One region of the Streptomyces sp. NPDC026500 genome, then DNA from elsewhere that is predicted to be linked to it. Evidence: riboswitches for the same ligand, from Rfam matches in the RefSeq annotation. Region 1 holds a riboswitch; the other holds the start of a gene.
The links. Region 1 has a riboswitch for glycine ahead of gcvT (glycine cleavage system aminomethyltransferase GcvT). Riboswitches for the same ligand answer to the same signal wherever they lie in the genome.

Region 1 (3,400 bases):
AGGGGCAGGGTGCGGGCCTCGCCCTCCCACAGCGAGAGCTCGACGCCGATGAACATGACCGGATCGTCGCCCTCGATGCTGGCCAGGCAGCGGCGGGCGCTCAGGACGACGCCGGTCCCGGCGAACTCGGCCGAGGCCGCGGCGAGGAAGTCGATCGGGTCCTCCTGCCAGTCGGGCTCGAAGAGCCGCACCCGGCCCCCGCTGGCCGACCCGTCCAGCGGGGTCCGCCCGGCCCGGCACAGCTCGGCGACGGCCATCGGCGGCAGCGGTACGCCGACCACGCCGTCCGGGTTGACCGCGATGCCGACCTGCGGCGGAAGTCCGCGGGCGAACTCCACCGCGGGCGCGATCGTGTAGGGCATGTGGCCGCCGGTGACCTGGCGGAACTGCTCCTCGGAGCTGAAGACGGGGACGTACACCTGGCCCCCGAGGTCCATCGTGGGCAGATCGAGCGGACCGCTCTGCGGGCCGCCGCCGTTGGGCAGCGGCACCCACACGAAGCTGCGGCCGAGCACCTCGACGATGCGAGCGCCGGCCGAGGGCCCCGCCGGCACGCCGAGGGAGGAGGACAACACCTCCTCCAACTCGTTGCCGGGCCAACCGCCGTGCGGATGGGGGTGCGCCTGTGCCGGAAAGTCCATCTGTCTACCGCCCGCTTCGAACCGCTGTTCCAGCTGGAAAGGTTAGTGGGCCACCGCGACCGCTCAGTGGCCGAAGTCGATCCTGCGCAGCACATCCGCCGCGTCCCGGTCGATGAGCACCGCCGAACCGCACCCCTCGGGCAGGTCTCCCTTCTCGGCGGCGCGCAGCAGCCGGGCGACCGCGCCGCGATGGCGGGCGAAGGCGTAGCGCGAGACGCCCCGGCCGCGCTCGCGCTGGCCGTCCAGCGCGGTGCCCGGCGTGACGTCGAGCAGCAGCAGGTGCAGCGCGCCGCCCCGGCGCCGCGCCTCGCGGGCGAGCCAGCGGCGCACCCAGGCCTGCGTACCGCAGTCGTGCACGACTAGTCCGCCGCCCTCGCGCAGCGCGCGGCGCAGGCCGGCGTAGTGCGCGAGGCGGACCAGGGGGCGGTAGACCACGTACGGCAGCAGGCGGGCCGTCCGGCCGTCCCAGCGGTCGCGGGTGTCCTGCGAGTCGACGCGCGTGCCCCGCACGGCCCGCCGCATCAGCGTCGACTTGCCGCTGCCGGGCAGTCCGGTGACCACGACGACGTCGCGCGCCCCGAAGCGCAGACCGTGCGGGCTGTGCCCCACCCGGTCGCGAAGATCCCGGACGACGGCCGCCGGAAGCGGGCCGCGCGCCTTCCGGGCCGCTGCGCCGGGCTGCTCGGGCAGTGCGAGACCCGAGGTCGTCGCGTACGCCGTGGTCCTGTTCACCGTGACCGTCCTCCCCTTGGACGTGGAGTCCCATCCCCGTCGACTGTAAAGAGAAGGTAATGCCCGGCGCTTCCCCTTTTCATGCGCGGACTGCCACAGGCCGGTCACAGATGCGGACCGCCCCGACGGGACGGCTCCAGGTGCGGGCTGCCGGGATCGGACAGCGCGTGCAATGATGGCCGCGCCAACTGCATACCGGCCGCTTGAATCCGCGCGGGAGAGTCCTGGGTACGTGTACCCGGGCGCCGAAGGAGCAAGTCCCTCCCTTGAATCTCTCAGGCCCCGTTACCGCGCGGGCGAGGCACATCTGAAAAGCGGGCCGCTCTCCGGTGGCTCCACCCAAGGTGCAAATCAGGACCACCATTTCGTGGGGTCGTGATGAACCTCTCAGGTTCCGATGACAGATGGGGAGGAACGACCTCGCCGTCATGCCTTGGGAGCCAGACCGATGAGCAGCACCGCACCCCGTCACACCGCGCTCGATGCCCTGCATCGCTCGCTCGGCGCGACGATGACCGACTTCGCAGGCTGGGACATGCCCCTGCGCTACGGCTCGGAGCGCGACGAGCACCTCGCCGTCCGCACGAAGGCCGGCCTCTTCGACCTCTCCCACATGGGCGAGATCACCGTCACCGGCCCCGAGGCCGCGGCTCTCCTGAACCACGCGCTGGTCGGCAACATCGCCACCGTCGGCGTGGGCCGCGCCCGCTACACCATGATCTGCCAGGAGGACGGCGGCATCCTGGACGACCTGATCGTCTACCGGCTCGCCGAGCACGACTACATGGTCGTCGCGAACGCCTCCAACGCCCAGGTGGTGCTGGACGCGCTGACCGAGCGCGCCGCCGGTTTCGACGCCGTGGTGCGCGACGACCGTGACGCGTACGCGCTGATCGCCGTTCAGGGGCCCGAGTCCTCCGGCATCCTCAAGTCGGTCACGGACGCGGACCTGGACGGCCTGAAGTACTACGCCGGCCTGCCGGGCACGGTGGCCGGCGTCCCGGCCCTGATCGCCCGCACCGGCTACACCGGCGAGGACGGCTTCGAGCTGTTCGTCGCCCCCGCCGACGCCGAGAAGGTGTGGCAGGCGCTGACCGACGCGGGCACCCCGGCCGGGCTGGTCCCCTGCGGTCTGTCCTGCCGCGACACGCTGCGCCTGGAGGCCGGCATGCCGCTGTACGGGCACGAGCTGACCACCTCGCTGACCCCCTTCGACGCCGGTCTCGGCCGGGTCGTGAAGTTCGAGAAGGAGGGCGACTTCGTGGGGCGCGCGGCGCTGTCGGAGGCCGCCTCCCGTGCCGAGCAGAACCCGCCGCGGGTCCTCGTCGGCCTGATCGCCGAGGGGCGTCGCGTGCCGCGTGCCGGGTACTCGGTCGTCGCCGGCGGCCAGGTGATCGGCGAGATCACCTCCGGCGCCCCCTCCCCCACGCTGGGCAAGCCGATCGCCATGGCGTACGTCGACGCCGCGCACGCCGCGCCGGGCACCGCCGGTGTCGGTGTGGACATCCGGGGCAGCCACGAACCGTACGAGGTCGTGGCGCTGCCGTTCTACAGGCGCCAGAAATGACACTGGTCCGCACGGGCCGGAACGACACCGGTCCGCAGGGCCGGACATGACACGTATGCCCGTCGGGCGCCGGCCCTGACGGGCGCCCCGTCGGGCGTCGGACGTGACCCTGGGCACATCCGCCCGTGTCACCCACGCTTCCCTCCATCAGCACTCCACCGCGTACAGGAGAATTCAGGCCATGAGCAACCCCCAGCAGCTGCGCTACAGCAAGGAGCACGAGTGGCTGTCCGTCGCCGAGGACGGCGTCGCGACGGTCGGCATCACCGAGTTCGCGGCCAACGCGCTCGGCGATGTCGTCTACGCCCAGCTCCCGGAGGTCGGTGACACGGTGACCGCGGGCGAGTCCTGCGGTGAGCTGGAGTCGACCAAGTCGGTCAGCGACCTGTACTCCCCGGTCGACGGCGAGGTCGTCGAGGCCAACCAGGACGTGGTGGACGACCCGTCGCTGGTGAACTCC
Region 2 (3,400 bases), on a different contig from region 1:
CACGATCTCGGCGGAGCGGCCCGGGACCCGCACGGTGAGCGTGTCGAAGTACGCGCCGTGCACGACCTCGATACCGCCGGCGGTGAGCCCCGCGGCCAGGACGGTGGCGTAGCGGTGGGTACGCCGTGCGATGGTCCGCAGGCCGTCGGGACCGTGGTAGACGGCGTACATGCCGGCCATCACGGCGAGCAGCACCTGAGCCGTACAGATGTTGCTGGTCGCCTTCTCGCGGCGGATGTGCTGCTCACGCGTCTGCAGGGCGAGGCGGTACGCCTTGTGCCCGTCGGCGTCCACGGACACACCGACCAGGCGGCCGGGGAGGCTGCGCGCGAACTTCTCGCGCACCGCCATGTAACCGGCGTGCGGACCGCCGAAGCCCATCGGCACACCGAAGCGCTGCGTCGTACCGATCGCGATGTCCGCGTCGAGCTCGCCGGGCGAGGTCAGCAGGGTCAGGGCGAGCAGATCGGCGGCGACGGTGACGACGGCGCCCAGCTCGTGCGCCTGCTCGACGATCGGCTTGATGTCGCGTACGGCACCGGAGGCGCCCGGGTACTGGATCAGCACGCCGTTGATCTCGCGCCCGGCGAGATCGGCCGGGATGCCGTCGGCGAGGTCGGCGACGACGATCTCGACGCCGGTCGGCTCGGCGCGGGTCTCTATGACGGCGATGGTCTGCGGCAGCGCGTCCGCGTCGACCAGGAAGAGGCCCTTCTTGTTCTTGCCCATGCGGCGGGACAGCGCCATCGCCTCGGCGGCGGCGGTGCCCTCGTCGAGGAGGGAGGCGCCGGAGGTCGGCAGTCCGGTCAGCTCGGCGACGACGGTCTGGAAGTTCAGCAGCGCCTCGAGACGGCCCTGCGAGATCTCCGGCTGGTACGGCGTGTACGCGGTGTACCAGGCCGGGTTCTCCATGACGTTGCGCAGGATCACCGGCGGCGTGAACGTGCCGTAGTAACCGAGGCCGATCATCGAGCCGAGCACCTCGTTGCGGTCCGCGAGGGAGCGGAGCTCGGCGAGTACCTCGGCCTCGGTGCGCGCGGCCGGCAGCTTCAGGGCCTCGGCGTTCTTGATCACGTCGGGCACCGCGGCGGCCGTCAGCTCGTCGAGCGAGCCGTATCCGACCTGCGCGAGCATCTTGGCCCGCGCTTCGGAGTCGGGCCCGATGTGGCGCTGCTCGAAGGGAATGCCCTGTTCGAGCTCGGAAAGCGGAATACGAGGGGCGGTCATGGCGGAGGCCTCCTGGTCTGACGCGACCTTCGAGGGGCACCCCGGCACGGGTACCCCGACGGCCTCCCCCTCTGTCATCTCAACCTGAGAGTTTCACCGGATCGTCCTCGGACGGTCCGGCTTTCACCGTCGGTGAGAGCGGAAGCCATCGACACCCGCCCTGCTTTCCAGAGTGACCTCGTCCGTGCGGTACGTGAGCCTGAGAGATTCCGGGGAGGATTTGCTCCTTCGGCGCCTCCGGTGAAATCTGGAGGACTCTCCCGCACGGGATCAGCAGCCGTCTGCCAGCCTACCAGCGAGGACAAGACATCAGCCTTCGAGTGGCCGCCTTCACAAATGTGCTCTTTTGTAGTACTTACGGATGAGTTTGCGACCACTGGAGGGACCGTGCAGACCGACATCGATCCGCGCAACCTGATCGGCCGCAAGGCGTTCGACAGCAAGGGCACCAAGATCGGCACGATCGACGAGGTCTATCTCGACGACGCCACCGGTGTCCCGGAGTGGGCGGCCATACGCACCGGGCTGTTCAGCAGGGATGCCTTCGTGCCCCTGGAGCCCAGCGAGATCGTCGAGGGGACCCTGCGTATCCCCTTCGACCGAGCGCTGATCAAGGACGCCCCCGACTTCGGCGTCGGGCGTCACCTCTCCCCCGAACAGGAACTCCAGCTCTACCACCACTACGGTCTCGACGTGGCGTCCCCTCCGCCGCCGCCGGACCGGGACTTCGGCCGGCTAGCGGGCACGGAGGACGCCTGAGCCCTGCGGCCCGGGCCCGCGTCCGGACCCGGGCCCGCGTCTGGGCCCGGGTCAGGGCCCGCGTCTGGGCCCGCGTCTGGGCCCGCGTCTGGGCCCGGGTCAGGGCCCGCGTCTGGGTCTGGGTCAGGGCCCGCGTCTGGGTCTGGGCCCGCGTCCGCGTCTAGATCTGGGTCTGGGCCCGCGTCCGCGTCTGGGCCCGCGTCCCGGCCCGGACCCTGCGTCCCGGCTTCTGACACCACCGGCTCGGAACCGGCCGGGAGCCCTTCGGCATCCTCCGGTCTTCGCTCCACCAGGGGCAGCGGGTCCGCCGGCTCCAGCTGCGGATCGTCCGTCCGGAAGGTCCGCACCCGGCCGGGATCGGACCAGGGCGTCTCGAACCGCACCGTGACCCGCCCCAGCCCGCTCCCCTGTACCCATCCGTGCCCGAACTCGGCATGGCGCACATCGTGCCCGGAGGGCCACCGCCGCTCCGCGGGCGGTACCTCCCCGGCGGCCTCTTCGGCCGGCTCGTCCGCGGAACGCTCCTCGGCCGCCAGGTCCCCCACGGCAGCGGCCTGCGCCTGCGCGAACAGGTCCTCCTGCGTGTAGTCGGCGAGCCCGGAGACACCTACCCCCAGCAGGCGCACGCCGCCGGTAGTGTCCACGCCCTCCAGCAGCCGGGCTGCGGCCTCCCGGACGACACCGGGGTCGTCCGTGGGCCCCCTCAGCGTCTCGGACCGGGTCAGCGTCGAGAAGTCGTACCTGCGCACCTTCAGCACGATGGTCCGCCCCGACAGCCCGGCCCGGCGCAGCCGCCGCACACACCGGTCCGCGAGCCGCTGCACCTCCAGCTCCACCCGGACGCGGTCGTGGATGTCCACGTCGTACGTGTCCTCGACCGACACCGACTTGGTCTCCCGCTCGGCCACCACGGGCCGCTCGTCGTGGGCCAGCGCCATCGCGAACAGCGCGTGCCCGTGAGCCTTCCCCACCAGCCGTACCAGCTCGTCCTCGCCCGCCTCGGCGAGCTCCTCGACGGTGGTGATGCCGGCCCGCCGCAGATGGTCGCCGGTGGCCGGCCCCACACCCGGCAGTGTCCGTACCGGCATCGGCCCCAGCAGCGCGCGCTCGGTGCCCGGCTCGATCACCACGAGACCGTCGGGTTTGGCCTGCTCCGAGGCGATCTTCGCCAGCATCTTGGAGGCGGCGAGCCCCACCGACCCCGTGAGCCCCGTGACCGCCCGGATGTCCGCGCGCAGCTTGGCACCGGCCAGCCGCGCCGAGGCGTCGTCCCAGGCCGTCCCGCCCGCCTCCAGGTCCACGAACGCCTCGTCCAGGCTCAGCGGCTCCACCAGCGGCGACAGGGCCCTCAGAAGCCCCATCACCTGCTCGCTGACCTCACGGTAGAGCCCGAAGCGCGGCACGAGATAGGCGG

Region 2: it holds a riboswitch for glycine, as region 1 does, so the genes downstream of both, gcvP (aminomethyl-transferring glycine dehydrogenase) here and gcvT (glycine cleavage system aminomethyltransferase GcvT) in region 1, are expected to answer to the same signal.

Annotation. Positions count from the first base shown of each region.
Region 1 covers NZ_JBVHQB010000023.1:48,347-51,746, forward strand. The annotation lists gene ACZ4N5_RS33345 (enhanced serine sensitivity protein SseB) at 1-641, opposite strand, end outside; gene ACZ4N5_RS33350 (AAA family ATPase) at 705-1,373, opposite strand; glycine riboswitch at 1,578-1,674, shown strand; glycine riboswitch at 1,675-1,787, shown strand; gene gcvT (glycine cleavage system aminomethyltransferase GcvT) at 1,822-2,940, shown strand; gene gcvH (glycine cleavage system protein GcvH) at 3,122-3,400, shown strand, end outside.
Region 2 covers NZ_JBVHQB010000009.1:9,225-12,624, reverse strand. The annotation lists gene gcvP (aminomethyl-transferring glycine dehydrogenase) at 1-1,227, opposite strand, end outside; glycine riboswitch at 1,405-1,500, opposite strand; gene ACZ4N5_RS17785 (PRC-barrel domain-containing protein) at 1,615-1,986, shown strand; gene ACZ4N5_RS17780 (DNA polymerase IV) at 1,908-3,400, opposite strand, start outside.